Regions from separate parts of the Anaerosporobacter sp. genome, predicted to be linked through region 1. Evidence: riboswitches for the same ligand, from Rfam matches in the RefSeq annotation. Region 1 holds a riboswitch; the other holds the start of a gene.
The links. Region 1 has a riboswitch for FMN ahead of ACW2QF_RS05205 (ECF transporter S component). Riboswitches for the same ligand answer to the same signal wherever they lie in the genome.

Region 1 (13,402 bases):
TATATGCCTTTACATGCCTATTAACATTTCCGCAATTTTGATATCTTCTGGTGTGGTCACTTTAATATTCTTATAGCTTCCTTCTACTATTTGTATTCTATGCTTACTTCCGTGCTCAACAATCATAGCATCATCTGTTATTTCAAGATTGCTATCTTTCATTACTTCTTCATACGACTTCATTAATAGCTCTAGTTCAAAAGCTTGGGGAGTCTGTATGATATACGTTAGACTTCTCTTTGGAGTATAATCTATACCCCCCGTTTCATCTGCAATTTTAATAGTATCCTTAGTAGGTACTGCAACCACTACTGCATTATTACATGTTACACCTTCTATTGTATCCTCTATAATCTTTTGTGTGATAAGTGGTCTAGCTGCATCATGTATTAATATATAGCAGTTTTCACCACTTTGAATATCTTCTGTGCTTTCTTTAATTGCTTGTAATGCATTGTTTACAGAAAGATAACGCTCCTTACCGCCAACAACAACACTCTTAACCTTCTTGAAACTGTACTTATCTACGATATGCTCCTTGCAATAATCAACTTCCTCTTTCCCTACCACTAATACAATTTGATCTACTTGACTATCCTGAAATGCTTTTAACGAATAATAGAGCATTGGCCTTCCAAGTATACTCATATATTGCTTTGCCACTTTGGACTCCATTCTACTTCCCTGTCCTGCTGCCAATACCACTGCAATATAATTATTTTTCTTTACCATACTATATTCCTTTCCAAAGCATCATACTATGTATCATACTTTGTATTGATTATCTAACTAGAATATCGATTTATTTCATTGTCTTTGTCCAATCTTTAAGTTAGGTACTGCATTTAAGTCAAGTCCATGTCTTGTCCCGTTTTTATATTCAAAATATGCTGCAGACGCAATCATGGCTGCATTATCAGTACAATAAATAGGCGATGGACAAAATAACGATAATCCATGTTTTTTACACGCTTGTTCCATACCATTTCTTAATCCCTTATTAGAAGCCACTCCTCCTGCTAAGGCCACTTTTGTCATTCCATACTCTTTCGCTGCAGCCATTGTTTTAGATACTAAAACATCTACAACAGCCTCTTGAAATGATGCGGCAATATCTGCATGATTCACTTCTAATCCTTTCATCTCACAATGATTAATGTGATTTAATACAGCCGATTTTACACCACTAAAGCTAAAATCAAATGGCGCACCTTCTATATTTGCACGTGGAAATGCAATCGCCTTACCATCACCTTCTTTTGCAAGCGCATCAATCTTTGGTCCACCTGGATAGCCTAATCCAATTGCTCTAGCCACCTTATCGAACGCCTCACCTGCTGCATCATCTCTTGTTCTTCCAATGATCTCATATTGGCCATATTCTTTAACTATTACTAAATGTGTGTGTCCCCCTGATACAATTAGACATAAGAATGGCGGCTCTAATTCTTTATTCTCAATATAATTAGCAGACACATGTCCTTCAATATGATGTGTTCCTACAAGCGGTATACCTGTTGCATAACTAATTGCTTTTGCTTCTGCAACACCTACTAATAACGCTCCCACTAAACCTGGTCCATAGGTTACACCAATCGCATCAATATCTTCAAATGTAACCTTAGCTTCTTCCATTGCCTCTTCTATAACCTGATTAATCTTCTCTATATGTTTTCTAGAGGCGATTTCTGGTACAACTCCACCATATAATTTATGAAGGTCTATTTGCGAAGATATTACATTTGATAAAACTTCTCTTCCGTTCTTTACTACAGCTGCTGCTGTTTCATCACAAGATGATTCAATTCCTAAAATCAATATATCTCTTTCCATACGCTATCTCCTAAGCAAACTCTATACGTTTTATGATTTATTAATAACACATTCTCAATACTTTCATTATATCCATATATCAGCAGACAGGGCACTCATGTAAAGCGATTCTTTACATTCATGCCCTATTAACTGCTCCTTACAATATATCAACAACCTTCTTCGATGACGGTCCATCTTCCTTTATTACTTATCAAGATCGGTAGGCGAAGTCATTTGCCATCCTAGTATTCTCCACTTCTCTTGATCATCTTTTCGAAGGATGTACCTTTCATAAGTTTTTGTAACTTCACTATCCTTTAATGTATAGGTTGCAATAATACTTGCATAATCCCTATCATCTTTACTCCAATACGTAACAGAACTACTCTTAGCAACAGCACTGGTAATAAATTTTCTGTTATTCTTTTGATAGTCAAGAAGCTCTTCTTTTAAATCTTTCAATTGCGAATCAATTGGATTTTGTTCTAATAACTCTTGATCAAACAACACTCTTTGTTGTGCCATAATCTTTTTAATTGTATCATCGTCTAACTTATTTTCATAATAACAAGCAATTATCTCATTATATTTAATAATTACTTCACGTGGTGTACTTGGATAATCTATTTCAAGATCAGTACCAATAACATTCTGCACTTGTTCTGCTAAATCTTCCTGCTCCGCTTTTTTTGTATCTCTGTTGACTAAAAAGATATATAGTGCCACCAGTATTATTGTTCCTATAACAACAATTAACCACTTGTTGCGACGCTCCTTTTTACTTACCGCCATAGCGATACCCCCTTGCATATCCTTATATAACTAATTTTCATCAAATAATAAGGTGTTAGATTTTCCATCTTTTGCAGTCTTTGTATTACCAAATATGTCTCTGGCTTCTTGTACATACTCATCAGGACGAATCAGTGATGGACTATAATGTGTAAGCCATAACTCTCTTACCTCTGCTTGCATAGCTAAAGTTGCTGCTTCTTTAAAAGTCATGTGTTTATGGGCTATCGCTTTTTCTTCCATGCCCTTTTCACCATACATACCCTCACAGATAAATAGATCTGAATTGCTAGCATTTTCTACTATACTTGGAACCGGTCTAGTATCTGTACAATATGTCACTTTAATTCCCTTACGAGCCTCTCCTAATACCATCTCTGGCGTAAAACGTATTCCAGCCTCTTCTATAATCTCTCCCTTTTGTAGACGGCTCCAATACTTTTGTGGTACATTATTCTCACTCGCCTTATCTAGATTAAATTTACCTGCACGTGGTACACAAATACTGTATCCGTAGCAAGTAATATTGTGACTTACTCGAAAGGCTTTAATAACATAATCATTAATATGGAATGTCTCTTCTGCTCCTGTTATCTCTTTAAAGATAATTTCAAATGGTAATTCTGGAGCTATTACTCTTAGGGCATTGACAACACGTTCAAGTCCTTTTGGTCCAATCATTACTACAGGCTCTGTTCGATCAGAATTCCCCATAGATAATAACAATCCTGGTAAGCCGCTAATATGATCTCCATGGTAGTGTGTAAAACAGATTACATCAATAGGATGAACACTCCAGCCTTTTTCTCTTATTGCTATTTGAGTTCCCTCACCACAATCTATTAACAAGCTGCTTCCATTCAATCTAGTCATCAGCGACGTTAACCATCTATTTGGTAGTGGCATCATACCACCTGACCCTAACAAACTTATATCTAACATCTATTATCCTCTCTACCTTTAATTATCGGTCTTTATCTCTGTATTATTAACATTTCGACTTCATCTTAACACATTTTAGCAAATTCTTCAATGAACGTAGATACAAAAAAAATTGTATATGACGGCTTGTCCATATATCGCGAGACAAATTATCATATACAATTCCTATTATCTATTCAATTATAACTATTGATACGGTATTGCAATCTCTATCCACTTCCCCTTAAATGACTTCTCCCTTAACGGAGATATCAACAGGTATCACAAAGGTTGAAACCATCTTATTATAGCAGTCTTCGCATACATTAAAAGAGTGGACTTGCAGATCCATATCAGAAAAGTACCCCCATTCTTTCTTTGCAGTAAAAACATCTTCTTTAAGTATTCCATGATCAAACTTTAATTTTTTTCCACAGACATTACAATTCATTTCTTTATGCTTCGCCTCTTTAAGCCACTTCACTGCTTACACCTCCTGCCATCAACGCAATACCTATATTATATAAGAAAATCCCCAAATATTGTAGTGGGAATTACTTGTAAAGCCACATAATAACTGCATCTTCCACTGGTTTTTCATAGAACCGTTTTCTAGTTCCCACATTCTTAAAACCAAGTTTTTCATATAAATGAATTGCCGGATTATTACTTGCTCTTACTTCTAAGGTAAAATTGCACGCACCTTTATCTTTCGCACGCTTTATCAGTTCTCTTAACATAACCGTAGCAACATGTGCATTTCTATAATTCTCTTTTACAGCTACATTTGTTATTTGACCTTCATCCTGAATAACATATAGCCCACAGTATGCAACAATCTCTTCCTGCTTATGCACAACTAGATAGATACACATATCCTGATTCAAAGAATCCATAAAGGATTGTTTGCTCCAAGGATCTGAAAAAATATTCTTTTCAATCTGAGTTACCTGTTCTAAATCGCCTTCTTCCATCATCCTAATTTGGAACACTTTAATTACTCCTTTTCGCTGAGCTTCTGATTTGCTCTATTCTTTTCAGCAAGTTCTCGTTCAGCTTGAGATAATCTTAGATACTCTGGTTTATGATCACGTGCTGTAACCATCTTCCCATCTTCATAATATCGACATGCAAGCGCCCCAATCGCTCCCGCTCTTTGCCTAGCCAAATGAATCTGACTAAGTACATATGGAACCTTTACATATTCAGCGATTTGTTTCTGATAAACAGGTACGCCATCTCCTAAGAACATGACTTTCTTCCCTTTAGCATTAATTTCATCAAGTATGTCAGTAAGTGCAACAGCACATTGTTGCTTAACTACTTGGAATTCTCCATCTATATACTCATAGAGGCCTGTGTATACTTGATTCCTCTTTGCATCCATTAAAGGGCAAATGATATAATCAGTAGCACCAATATTATAGGCTAGTCCATCTACAGTAGGTATTTCAATAATTGGCTTATTAAGGGCTAGTCCAAGGCCTTTTGCTGTAGAAGAGCCGATCCTAAGACCCGTAAATGATCCTGGTCCCATAGCAACTGCTATAGCATCAATATCTTTCAAATCCACTTCCAACATCTTCACAACGGCGTCAAGCATTGGTAGTAATGTCTGTGAATGCGTTTTTTTATAGTTTATTGTATATTCACCTATCAATTCATTCTCAGAAACAATTGCTACAGAAGCAACTAATCCAGAGCTATCTATTGCTAAGATCTTCATATTTACTCCCTTCTTTCTTCAATTGTTATCTTCCTGTAATCAAATCCTTTTTCTAAGTCTTTCTCAATCTTGATTACAGTAAATTTATCAGGTAGAATCTCTTCTATTAGATTTGCCCATTCAATCAGGCATACTCCTTCACCATAGAAATAATCTTCATATCCGATTTCTTCCATCTCTTCTACATCAGCGATACGATATACGTCAAAGTGATAGAACGGGATTCTTCCTGATTGATATTCTTGCACAATTGTGAAAGTAGGGCTACAAATGGGTTCATCAATTTGTAACCCATCTGCAAATCCTTGAGTAAATACGGTCTTACCAACACCTAAATCGCCTAGGAGACAAAATATATCTTTTTTATTTGCTTTTTTCCCAAGATCATATCCCAACTGATACGTCTCTTTTTCACTTAAACTTTCTATAACCATACGAACTCCAATCTATCTACTTCCCTTAAGTTTGCATTTCTTCGCATCTACATGGTTTCTAATTAATTCCATAAACTCCGCTTTTTGCTCTCCCATCTGAGATTTCGGGAGAATATAGCCTGTTACTTTTGAGAAATAAATAATAACCAGATTCTTGGTTTCTACCACCTTATAAGTATCATCCCATGACAATTCAGCTTGTTGGTCATTCTGTTTAACAACAATTCCATTATCGCTAAACTCATAATCAAGCGGAATCTTAAACATAGGATTTAGACACACTTGTTGTCTTGCTTTAAAACGCAACTGGATTGGATTCACTATAGTGAATAGTGAAGCTATTAACAATAACAATATATTCTGATAAGCATCTGATTTACCAAGACCTATAAAGAAGAATACTAACGCCACTAAGCTGATACCGACACCTACTAATCCAGCTACACTGGTATATGCATGTCTTAGTAAGAACTCATACATATCTGAAACTTTCAACTCAATTTTAAAGTTTACCCTTTTGCTCATCTGTAAGTTCCTGCCTTTCCTAACCGTCGACGCAACTTACCTTACCCAATTGTTACGTCGATATGCTTTTCTACTTTATTATAGCAGATACTTGCAAAAAGACAACGGGTAATCCACTAAATCCTGCTTCTTAGTGATTTATAAACATAATAGCTGACAACGCCCATTAAAATTCCCTTTACTATGTTGAATGGTGTGATACCATATAAAACAATTGTTCCTAGATCCTTAATTGCTGGAACCATTGGTGATGCTACACCAATAACATTCTCCATTCCTCCAAACGCAACAGCATATAGCGGAATCATTACAAAATAATTCGCTAAACCACCCACTGCTACCATTAATAATGTAGCTACTCCAAACGACACCCAAGTGCGTCCTTTCCCCTTCATACGTCTAAACAAAATACATGCAGGTAACACAAACGATGAACCAATTACAAAGTTCGCCAACTCACCAACACCACTTGTGGTTGAAGCTGTAATTGCTTTAATTAAATTCTTAATTAATTCGATAACTACGCCAACCGCTGGTCCATAGAAAATACCACCTACAATCGCAGGAACATCACTGAATTCAAGCTCTAAAAAACCAATGAATTTGAATGGCAAATGTATTAGCATTAGTACATATGCTATTGCTGATAGAAATGCAATCATCACAAGGTTCTTAGTAGAGAAAATCTCCTTACTTGCTACGGCAGTAGCTGATTTTAAATGTTCTGTTTTTGTTTGATTAGTCATTACAATCTCTCCTTATTATTTACTTTCTCTTGCACATACTATGTATTACCTCTGCGCAAGGTAATCTAAGAAGGTTCTGGAGCGCTTTATCTTATAACAAAGCGAAGCATTTTATGTACTAGCAAATTCGAATACATAAAAAAGCCCTGAATATTTTATTCAGGGCTTGTGCTATTCATCATCAATCATTACGAATAGAATTAGACCATAATCTAATTCTATTGTGTTAATAATATCAAATGTTGTCTTCTCTCATCCAGACTATACTGTCGGTTTTGGAATTGCACCAAATCAACTGCTACCAGCTCGCGGACTTTACCGCCGATCGGGAATTTCACCCTGCCCCGAAGAACTCTCTTATTCTATTTTGTTATAGCTTTATGCAACTGATTCGTTGCTTATACTGTTATAATATACCCACTTCTTTATTATGTCAACAGCTATAATTACATCTTCATTGTTAATTGAATTCTCTTCTTAGCCAAATCTACAGCCATTACCTTGACATCCACAATATCTCCGACACTTACCACATCAAGCGGATGCTTTACGAATTTCTTATCTGTCAATTGTGAAATATGAACAAGTCCATCTTGGTGAACCCCGATATCTACGAACGCACCGAAATCAATAACATTTCTAACTGTACCTTTCAAAATCATACCAGGTTCTAAGTCTTCCATTGCTAGTACATCGGTCCGAAGAATTGGTTTTGGCATCTCTTCTCTTGGATCTCTTGCTGGTTTTTCTAATTCCTTTACAATATCTTCTAAAGTTATTGTTCCTATTCCTAGCTCACCTGCTGTTTTACTTTTGTCTGTAATCTTACTACCAAGTCTTGATAATACAGGTTTACCTGCTTCGTCTTTTTTAGTGATATCAGCTAGAGTATAGCCTAGGGTATCCAATAGTGATTTTGCTGCCTCGTATGTTTCTGGATGCACACTTGTAGCATCTAACGGATTATCTCCCTCTGAAATTCTCATGAAACCGGCACATTGTTCATATGCTTTTGTTCCAAGCTTTGCAACCTTTAATAATTGTTTACGATTAGTAAATCTTCCGTTCTCCTCACGATAAGCAACAATATTCTTTGCAATCACCTTAGTGATACCTGATATATATTCAAGCAACGATGCACTTGCTGTGTTCAAGTCGACACCTACTTTATTTACACTATCTTCAACGACACCGGATAATGCTTCTCCAAGTTTCTTCTGATTCATATCGTGTTGATATTGACCTACACCAATTGCTTTTGGTTCTATCTTAACAAGTTCAGCCAGTGGATCTTGAAGTCTTCTTGCAATTGACGTAGCACTTCTTTGACCAACATCAAAGTTTGGAAACTCTTCCGTTGCTAATTTACTTGCAGAGTATACACTTGCACCCGCTTCATTTACAATAATATATTGAACGGGACGCTTCATCTCTTTAATCATCTCTGATACGATTAATTCCGATTCTCTCGATGCAGTTCCATTACCTATTGAGATTAAGGTAATGTTATACTTCTCGATTAATGCTTTCACAACTTTCTTTGCTTCTTCTACCTTGTTTTGTGGTGCAGTAGGGTATACAACCGTTGTATCAAGCACTTTCCCTGTCGGATCCACTACCGCTAATTTACAACCAGTACGGAATGCTGGATCCCAACCAAGTACAGTTTGTCCCACAATTGGAGGTTGCATAAGAAGTTGTTCTAAATTCTTTCCGAATACTTTAATAGCTCCATCTTCTGCTTTCTCAGTTAATTCATTGCGAACCTCACGTTCGATAGCCGGTGCTATTAATCGGTTGTAACTATCTTCAACTACTTTAACTAATAAATCTGTTGTATATACATTATCCTTTCGAATAACTTGTTTCTCTAGATATCTTAAAATCTTTTCTATAGGGGCATTCACCTTAACAGTTAGAATCTTCTCTGACTCACCGCGATTTAACGCAAGCACACGATGCCCTGCAATCTTAGCAATTGTCTCTTCAAAGCTGTAATACATCTCATATACAGATTCTACCTTATCATCCTTTGCAACAGATGTAATCGTTCCTTCTTGCATCGTAACTTTACGAATATAGATACGATAGTCGGCTTCATCTGAAATACTTTCAGCAATAATATCCATTGCACCAGCAATGGCATCTTCTACCGTAAGAACTTCCTTATCCTCAGATAAGAATGCTACCGCTTCTTCTTCCACTGGTTTTGTAAGCATTTGCATTACAATTAGATTTGCAAGCGGTTCTAAACCTTTCTCTTTAGCAATTGTGGCTCTTGTTCTTCTCTTTGGTCTATAAGGACGATAGAGGTCCTCCACCACTACTAAAGTAGATGCTTCAAGAATTTGTTTCTTCAGTTCTTCTGTAAGTTTTCCTTGTTCTTCTATGCTTGCTAATACAGAAGCTTTTTTATCCTCGAGATTACGTAAATATAACAATCTTTCATGTAAATTACGTAAGACTTCATCGTTCAGCGATCCCGTTACTTCCTTACGATATCTAGCAATAAACGGTATGGTGTTTCCTTCATCAATCAACTTTACAGTCGCTTCTACCTGCTCTAGTCTTATTCCCAATTCTTCTTTTAACTGTTTTAAAATATCCATGTGAACAAACTCCTTTACGACTTTCTTATAAATTCTTCCTTACATATTGGGCAAGTAATACAGATCTTTCCTTTTCCCTTTGGAACACGCACAGTCTTTCCACACTTTGGACATTTATAATAACGATGTGTTTTATCTTTGCTACGTTCTACCTTTTTTCTAAATGTATTTCGAATCGGATTCCAAAAAGATAAGAACTTCTGATTCTCATCATATCTTTTTCTTATATTTCTTGAAAATGTTCTAAAATAGCAAATAAACAGCGGTATCAATGACAACGTTGAAAGAAAATGTGTGTTCGGAAAAATTCCCACTATTGTTAGTATAACCGAAATTATAAGAAGTGCAATAGACAATTGATCCACTCCATACCTACCATTCATAACTCTCCTTAACCAATCCATACTAATTCCTCGCTTTCTATTATTTCTATTATTTCTATTACTCCTACCGCAAAACTCAATTTACTTTCTACATAGCTTCTTAGATGACATAGTATGACACGAAACACGCTACACACCTAAGTACTTCTAAGTGTGTGCTATACAGAATTCAAATGGTACGGAACCACCTTCGATTCGGCAGCCTGCCTCAGCTCAGGCTGGTTCGGCTTCCATGCCTCACCTTCCTAGCTCATGAAACACACACTAAGAAGTACTACGGTGTTTCGCTATCGTTTCTTAGTCATACCATATCATCTAAGAAGCAATTGTACAATTTGAGAGTTTTGCTTTACTACTTTAATAGCAGAAAAACAAACAAACTCTATGAGCGAATACTCATTTATTCATCGCACTATAATTAAGTACTACTGGACACCCAATTTTGAGTTTATTAAACTTTCAATAAGTTATATTAAGTTACTAGAAATAATAATGCTAAATCGAGAGAAATACAATTAAATAATTATTAAAAAAGTATATAACTATAGTTATGAAGTATTATTACCAGTCTTGAATTTGACATTTTTGTTGTAGTGATAGTCTTATAATGAAACAGTAATGGCGGAATACTTTACGCAGAATGCACCACAACATATATCAAACTTTTGCAAAATCCCCTTTAGATGCACTACCCTATTTTTAGCAACTGAGTACAATGATATGCGACGTCAAAAAAACAACCTTCCATAAGGTGTGTGACTAAGGCGAACATTTATGTCCGCCTTAAGGCATACACCGTTGGAAGGTTGTTTTTATTGCCGGCGTGTGAATGTACACAGTTGCTAAAAATAAATCTACAACTAATTTTGCAAAAGTTTTTCAACAACGTATACGCATTCTGTTTTTAGAACTATAAGCCTAAAGCAAATTTTTCATGAACCGCATTTGTTGCTACTTCAACTGATTTGTCGTCAATTAATACAGTTACGCGAATTTCTGATGTTGCAATCATCTTGATGTTTACTTGTACATCATATAATGCTTCAAACATCTTAGCAGCTACGCCTGGGTTTGACATCATACCACCACCAACGATTGATACTTTGGCAACATTTCTTTCAACGTCTACTGACTGGCATTTTAAGCTTCCTTCGCTATGTCTCTTGATAATTTGAACTGCTTCATCTACTGCATCTTCTGTTACCGTAAAACTGATATCTTTTGTTCCTTCGCGTCCAATTGATTGAAGAATGATATCCACATTAATGTTATGGTTTGCTAAATGATTGAATAATTTGAATGCTACTCCTGGTGTATCTTGTAACCCTACTACTGAAATACGTGCTACATTTCTATCTGCTGCTACTCCACTTACTAACATTTTTTCCATTTTAACTTCCTCCTTAACAACGGTTCCTTCTGATGTGTTTAAACTTGAGCGCACTACTAGTGGTACTCCATACTTTTTAGCCATTTCAACAGACCTATTGTGTAGAACACCAGCTCCTAATGTAGCTAAGTCTAACATCTCGTCATAAGTAATCTCATCAAGTTTTTTTGCATTCTTTACAATTCTTGGATCTGCCGTAAATACACCATCAACATCAGTATAGATTTCACATGCATCAGCATGTAAAACCGCAGCAAGAGCAACTGCTGTTGTATCGGATCCTCCCCTTCCAAGTGTAGTGTAATCATCATATTGATTTATACCTTGGAAACCTGTTACGATAACAACCTTCTTTTCTTCAAGTTCATGCTTAATTCTTTCTGTATCAATTCGTTTTAATCTTGAATTTCCATATACAGAAGTCGTGTGCATAGCTACTTGGAATGCATTTAGAGAAATAGCAGGAACTCCTAATGAGTCCATAGCCATCGCCATAAGTGCTACAGAAGTTTGCTCGCCAGTTGTTAATAACATATCTAACTCTCTCTTAGAAGCTTTTGGATTAATATCCTTAGCCATATCTAAAAGTACATCAGTTTGCTTACCCATTGCAGATAATACAACAACCACTTGGTTGCCTTTTTGATAGTCTTCCATACATCTTTTTGCAACATTAAAGATTCTCTCTTTGTTTGCTACAGATGTTCCGCCAAATTTTTTTACTATTAGCATAACTGCCTCCTATACTATATACATATATTTAGAATGCGCAACTAAAAACTTACGCAAAAATGCACTTATAAAATGGAAATGCTACAACATAGTAGCCTCTTAAGACAATAAATTACTCCTTCTCATCTTCCAATAATTTATTTATCATTTTATAGCCTTCTTCTACATAAATTTTGCTGTCTTTTGCTTCTCTTTCATTATAATGCCATGTAGCTTTCTTATCAACTGTACTATCATAGAGTAGATATGGTACCGGATCACTTGTATGTGTTCTACACCAAATTGGGGTAGGGTGATCTGGCATAATTAATATTCTATATGGTTCTCCCGATGCATCCATCTCTTCTTTTACAACCTTAATCACTCTCTCATCTAAGAATTCAATTGCTGTGATTTTGTTAGGGATACTCCCCTGATGACCCATCTCATCTGGTGCCTCAATATGAATGTATACAAAATCACATCCATCTTCTATTAATGCTTTAACTGCAGCATGTGCTTTACCTTCATAATTTGTATGTAACGTACCATCGGCGCCTTCCACTTCAATATTCAACATGCCTGCTCCAACAGCAATACCTTTTAGTAAATCAACTGCTGAAATCATTGCACCCTTTTTGCCAGTCTTGCCTTCAAAGGAATCTAATGCCGGTCTAGTACCTGCACCCCAGAACCAAATTGAATTTGCTTTATTAAGTCCTTTTTTAGCCCTCTCAACGTTCAATGGATGATTATTTAATATATCATAACTTTTCTTCATCATATCTCTTAGCTTGGTATCCTCTGGCAAGTAAGAACTGATCACTTTACCAAGAATATCATGAGGGGGAGTAAGTTCAACTACCTCTCCTTTATCCCATATTGTTAAATGTCTGTAACTTGTTCCCACATAATATTTATATACATCTGATTCTAATTGGTTACGAACAGCTTCTAACAATATAGCTGCATCTTCTGTAGATATTTCACTTGAACTATGGTCAATAATCGTCTTCTCTTCATATGGAAGATTATCATCTGAAACCGTTACGATATTACAACGAAGTGCTATATCAGTGGGTTTCATATCTACACCTATACTCAATGCCTCTAAAGGTGAACGTCCTGTATAGTATTTCTTAGGATAGTATCCAAGTACAGCAAGGTTAGCTGTATCACTTCCTGGTTTCATACCTTCTGGTATTGTTTTTGCAAGTCCAATCTCTGATTTCTCTGCTAGGGCATCCATCATAGGTGTCTTTGCATACTCAAGTGGCGTTTTCTTACCAAGCTCTTCTAGCGGTTCGTCAGCCATTCCATCTCCTAATACAACAATATACTTCATGTCTT
Region 2 (5,953 bases), on a different contig from region 1:
ATGCAGGTTCTACTACTACTAAGGTGGCATTAGTAGGGGAAGATGGATCTTTACTATATTCATTCTACAGCAACAACAATGGAAGTCCTTTAAAAACAACCATTAAAGCTATTAAAGAAATCTATAGTAAATTACCAGATAGTGCTAAGATTGTACGTTCTTGTTCAACTGGTTATGGTGAAGCTCTTATTAAGGCTGCTCTATTATTAGATGAGGGTGAAGTAGAGACCGTATCTCATTATTATGCTGCTGCTTTCTTTGAACCTACTGTTGACTGTATCATCGATATCGGTGGTCAGGACATGAAATGTATTAAAATCAAGAATCAAACGGTAGATAGTGTACAATTGAATGAAGCTTGCTCTTCTGGCTGTGGATCTTTCATAGAAACTTTCGCTAAATCACTGAATTATGAAGTAGCTGATTTTGCTAAAGTTGCCTTATTTGCTAAACATCCAATTGATCTTGGTTCACGATGTACCGTATTCATGAACTCCAAAGTAAAACAAGCGCAAAAAGAAGGCGCTGGAGTTGATGATATCTCAGCTGGTTTAGCATATTCGGTAATTAAAAATGCAATATATAAGGTTATCAAATTAGCAGATCCAAAAGATCTTGGTGAAAATGTAGTTGTTCAAGGTGGAACTTTCTATAATGATGCTGTACTTAGAAGTTTTGAAAAGATACTTGGACGTGATACAGTTCGCCCTGATATAGCAGGTATTATGGGTGCTTTTGGTGCTGCCCTAATTGCAAGGGAACGTTATACACCAGGTGTAGAAACTACAATGCTCACCATTGATAAGATCAATTCCTTGAAGTTCGATACTTCCATGGCTCGTTGTAAGGGTTGTACGAATAGTTGTCTACTCACAATTAACCGCTTTACTGGTGGTAGACAATTTATAACTGGGAATCGTTGTGAACGAGGTCTAGGCAAAACAAAGAACAAAGATAATATCCCTAATTTATTTGAATATAAACTTAAGAGAATGTTTGATTACACTCCTCTAGAACAGGATAAAGCGTATCGTGGAACTGTAGGTATTCCAAGGGTTTTAAATCAATATGAAAACTATCCATATTGGTTTACTTTCTTTTCAGAACTTGGTTTCCGTGTAATCTTATCACCAGAATCAACACGTAAAATATACGAATTAGGTATTGAGTCTATACCAAGTGAATCAGAATGTTACCCTGCAAAGCTAGCCCATGGTCATGTAATGTGGTTAATCAAACAGGGAATTGATTATATCTTCTACCCTTGTGTTTTCTATGAACGAAATGAAATACCAGAAGCTAATAATCATTATAACTGCCCTATCGTTACTTCTTATGGTGAAAACATAAAGAATAATGTAGATGAATTAGCTGGAGATTCTATCTTTTATCAAAATCCTTTCTTAGCATTTACTTCAGAAGAAATCCTAACAAAGCGATTAATTGAAGTTTTCAAAGAAAGTCATAATATACCTGCTGCTGAAATTAAAGCTGCAGCTCACCTTGCATGGAATGAATTATTACAGGCTAAGAAGGATATCGAGAAAAAAGGAGAAGAAACCATCGCTTACCTTAACGAGACTGGTCGTAAGGGTATTGTATTAGCTGGCCGTCCTTATCATGTTGATCCAGAAATCAACCATGGTATTCCTGAATTAATAACATCTTATGGTGTTGCAGTACTTACCGAAGATAGTGTAAGTCATCTAGGTAAAGTGGAACGTCCTCTTATCGTTATGGATCAATGGATGTACCATTCCAGACTATATTCCGCTGCTGCTTATGTCAAGACAATGCCAAATCTTGAGTTAATACAGCTTAACTCCTTTGGATGTGGTCTTGATGCAGTTACAACAGATCAGGTTAATGATATCTTAGTTGATGCTGGTAAGATCTATACCGTTCTTAAAATTGATGAAGTGAATAACTTAGGAGCTGCTAGAATACGTATCCGTTCACTGTTATCAGCTGTTCGTGACCGTGAAAAGAAACATATTGATATCACTCAAACAACTACTTCGTACGAGCGTGTAATCTTTACAGAGGAGATGCGTGAAGATTATACTTTATTATGTCCACAGATGTCACCAATTCACTTTGACTTTATAGAAGCTGCTCTTAATTCTGTTGGTTACAAGGTCGTTGTCTTAGATAACGATAATAAAGGTGCTGTAGATGTTGGTCTAAAATACGTTAATAATGATGCCTGCTATCCTTCTTTAATGGTTGTGGGGCAAATTATGGACGCACTTTTATCTGGTAAATATGATCTTAATAAAGTAGGTGTAGTTATAACGCAGACTGGTGGAGGTTGTCGTGCTACAAATTATATCAGTTTCATTCGTCGAGCACTTCGTAAAGCTGGTATGGAACAAGTCCCTGTTGTATCCATTAATACAGTAGGACTTGAGAAGAACCCAGGTTTCAAATTCACTCCAGCTGCTATAAATCGTGCTTTACAAGGACTTGTATACGGTGATGTTCTTATGCGTGTTTTATATCGTACAAGACCGTATGAAGCTGAATTAGGTTCTGCTAATACCCTTTATGAAAAGTGGCGTGACCGTTGTATCAAATCTGTTCGAAATGGAAAACGTGCGGAATTTAAGGCTAATGTTCGTAACATTATCAAAGAATTTGATAAGCTACCATTATTAGATATTACCAAACCAAAAGTTGGTATCGTAGGTGAGATTCTTGTTAAATTCCTACCAGCTGCCAACAACTATTTGGTTGATTTATTAGAAGCAGAAGGCGCAGAAGCTGTTATGCCAGATTTATTAGACTTCTTCTTATACTGTGCTTATAATTCTAATTACAAATCAGAATACCTTGGTAAACCTAAGAAAGAAGCTTTCACGAATAATATTGGTATTTGGTTTATAGAACAGTATCGTAAAGATATGAAGAAACAATTAGCCGCAAGTAAACGTTTTGCTCCACCAAAGGAAATCAGCGAACTTGCAGGTTATGCTGACGAGATCGTATCCATTGGAAATCAGACTGGTGAAGGCTGGTTCTTAACAGGTGAAATGATTGAGTTAATTCATTCTGGAGTTAAGAATATCGTTTGTACACAACCATTCGCATGTCTGCCTAATCACGTTGTTGGTAAGGGTGTTATTAAAGTGTTACGACAACATTATCCTGATTCCAACATCGTCGCTGTTGATTATGATCCAGGCGCAAGTGAAGTTAACCAGCTTAATAGAATTAAGTTAATGCTTTCAACTGCTAATAAAAACCTTACTATGGAAAATTAATAATAGATTTATATTAGGTATATATTGACAGCTTTAGCAATCAGAGGTATAATAATGCCAATTGAATAAGATCTTCGGGGCAGGGTGAAATTCCCGACCGGTGGTACAGCCCACGAACCGTAAGGTTGATTCGGTTAGATTCCGAAGCCGACAGTATAGTCTGATAGTAGAAGATAAAGTAAGATTTGCTATTTGCGTGGATATTAAATTTGTGCTCTGAAATGATTACCATTTCAGAGCATTTGTTTTTATTTCTATGCAACCAAGTGACTCATTTTATAAAAATGCCTTGAACATACAATTGTTCAAGGCATTTTTGAGTGTTAGCTTTCTTTTGTGTATAATAAACCGTCTCTTTTCTCCTGCCCTGAACATTTTGTTCAGGGCTTTTTTCATTTAATGGAGGTGCAATATGGATGAAATAGAATATATGCGTCTTGCGATACAACTTGCAAAACAAGGCTGCGGCTGGGTAAACCCTAACCCTATGGTTGGTGCAGTGATTGTGAAGGAGGGCAAGATTATCGGGCAAGGCTACCATGAAAAATGCGGAGAACTCCACGCAGAACGAAACGCACTGGCAAACTGTCAGACATCAGCAACTGGTGCAACCCTCTATGTGACACTGGAACCTTGCTGTCATCATGGGAGAACACCTCCCTGTACCGAAGCAATCATTGAAAGTGGCATCAGTCGTGTGGTAGTCGGTTCTTCCGATCCCAATCCACTGGTTGCTGGGAAAGGTATTGCGATTCTGCGTTCTCACGGTATTGAGGTAATGGAGAATGTTGCAAAGGATGAGTGCGACAAGCTCAATGAAAGCTTTTTCCATTACATCAGGCATAAAACCCCCTATGTTATCATGAAATATGCCATGACAATGGACGGTAAAATTGCCACACACACCGGTAAATCTCAATGGATTACTGGCCAGACGGCACGCAAGCGTGTTCATGAAGATCGACATCGTTATTCTGCCATCATGGTTGGTGTGGGCACTATTCTCACAGATGACCCTATGCTGACCTGTCGGCTGGAAAACAGCAAGAATCCCTTACGCATCATCTGCGATACCAATCTAAGAACGCCACTGCAAGCAAAAATTATATCTACAACCGATACCGCTCCTACCCTCATCGCTACAGCTATAACGGATACCAACAGACATCGTGCATACCTGGATGCAGGCTGTGAGATCATGGTACTTCCTAAAAAGGATAAGCATATTGATTTAAACAACTTGATGCAAAGATTGGGTGAAAAACAGATTGACAGTCTTTTGCTGGAGGGAGGCGCTACACTTAATTGGTCAGCCTTACAAAGCGGTATTGTGAATAAGGTGCAGGCATATGTGGCCCCCAAGCTGTTTGGTGGCAACGCAAAAACCCCGATAGCAGGTTTAGGTGTTGATTACCCAGAGGGTGCTTTTGTACTAAGCAAACCGAACATTACACAAGTGGGTGAAGATATTTTATTAGAAAGCGAGGTGATTCAGTGTTTACAGGAATCATAGAAGAAATTGGCAAAATTCAGGACATAAAAAAAGCAGTGAGTTCTGCTATCCTATCGGTTCAAGCATCAATAATCATGCAGGATCTCCATATTGGCGACAGCATTGCAGTGAACGGTGTCTGCCTTACGGTTACCTCCATTTCCCCAAACGGCTTTATCGCCGATGTGATGCATGAAACTTTGAACCGCTCTTCCCTTGGAAACCTACGGATTGGAAACCCTGTTAATCTGGAACGGGCAATGCTGGCAAACGGCAGATTCGGTGGACATATTGTTTCTGGGCATATCGACGGTACTGGCACGATTTCTGACATTCGAAGAGATGATAACGCCGTTTGGTACACAATCAAAACACCATTACCTGTTCTTCGATATATTATTGAAAAAGGATCGATTGCTATTGATGGTATCAGTCTGACTGTGGCAAAGGTGTATAAGGACAGCTTCAGCGTTTCTATTATACCGCACACTGCTTCATTCACAACGCTATCCAGCTACCGTATTGGGGATTCGGTCAATTTAGAAAATGACTGTATTGGAAAATATGTGGAACGTCTGATGGGAAAAGAAACACAAAACAACAATATTACAGCCGAGTTTCTTGCAAAACACGGCTTTTAGGAGGAAGTAAAATGTTTCAATTTAGCAGGATTGAAGAGGCATTGGAAGATCTTCGCCTTGGAAAAATTATTCTGGTTACAGACGATGAGGAAAGAGAAAACGAAGGCGACTTTATCTGTGCCGCTGAGTATGCCACCACTGAGAACATAAATTTTATGGCGGTTCATGGGAAAGGCTTGATTTGTATGCCTATGAGCTCAGAGCTTTGCCAAAAATTGAAATTTCCCCAAATGGTAAACGACAACACAGATAACCATGAAACAGCTTTCACGGTATCCGTTGACCATGTGGATACCACTACTGGTATTTCGGCAGTAGAACGAAGTATTACCGCCATAAAATGTGTCGCAGACGATGCCAAACCGGAGGATTTTCGCCGCCCCGGTCATATGTTCCCGCTTTGCGCAAAGAAAAACGGCGTACTGGAGCGAAATGGACACACCGAAGCCACAGTGGATTTGATGCGTTTGGCGGGTTTAAAGGAATGCGGCCTTTGCTGCGAAATTATGCAAGAGGACGGAACCATGATGCGTACGCCGAAGCTGATGGAGTTATCA

Region 2: linked by a shared signal. The riboswitch ahead of ribD (bifunctional diaminohydroxyphosphoribosylaminopyrimidine deaminase/5-amino-6-(5-phosphoribosylamino)uracil reductase RibD) and the one ahead of ACW2QF_RS05205 (ECF transporter S component) in region 1 are both predicted to bind FMN.

What each region holds. Positions count from the first base shown of each region.
Region 1 covers NZ_CBDLAM010000030.1:168-13,569, forward strand. Annotated here, with positions in the region: gene ispD (2-C-methyl-D-erythritol 4-phosphate cytidylyltransferase) at 10-732, opposite strand; gene tsaD (tRNA (adenosine(37)-N6)-threonylcarbamoyltransferase complex transferase subunit TsaD) at 808-1,833, opposite strand; gene ACW2QF_RS05170 (DUF6715 family protein) at 2,020-2,607, opposite strand; gene ACW2QF_RS05175 (ribonuclease Z) at 2,638-3,549, opposite strand; gene ACW2QF_RS05180 (hypothetical protein) at 3,773-4,012, opposite strand; gene rimI (ribosomal protein S18-alanine N-acetyltransferase) at 4,083-4,520, opposite strand; gene tsaB (tRNA (adenosine(37)-N6)-threonylcarbamoyltransferase complex dimerization subunit type 1 TsaB) at 4,526-5,254, opposite strand; gene tsaE (tRNA (adenosine(37)-N6)-threonylcarbamoyltransferase complex ATPase subunit type 1 TsaE) at 5,257-5,688, opposite strand; gene ACW2QF_RS05200 (YcxB family protein) at 5,701-6,213, opposite strand; gene ACW2QF_RS05205 (ECF transporter S component) at 6,330-6,959, opposite strand; FMN riboswitch at 7,200-7,315, opposite strand; gene ACW2QF_RS05210 (Tex family protein) at 7,406-9,568, opposite strand; gene ACW2QF_RS05215 (hypothetical protein) at 9,583-9,972, opposite strand; gene ACW2QF_RS05220 (aspartate kinase) at 10,862-12,073, opposite strand; gene ACW2QF_RS05225 (cofactor-independent phosphoglycerate mutase) at 12,186-13,397, opposite strand.
Region 2 covers NZ_CBDLAM010000009.1:32,568-38,520, forward strand. Annotated here, with positions in the region: gene ACW2QF_RS01920 (acyl-CoA dehydratase activase-related protein) at 1-3,263, shown strand, start outside; FMN riboswitch at 3,330-3,442, shown strand; gene ribD (bifunctional diaminohydroxyphosphoribosylaminopyrimidine deaminase/5-amino-6-(5-phosphoribosylamino)uracil reductase RibD) at 3,676-4,776, shown strand; gene ACW2QF_RS01930 (riboflavin synthase) at 4,758-5,396, shown strand; gene ACW2QF_RS01935 (bifunctional 3,4-dihydroxy-2-butanone-4-phosphate synthase/GTP cyclohydrolase II) at 5,408-5,953, shown strand, end outside.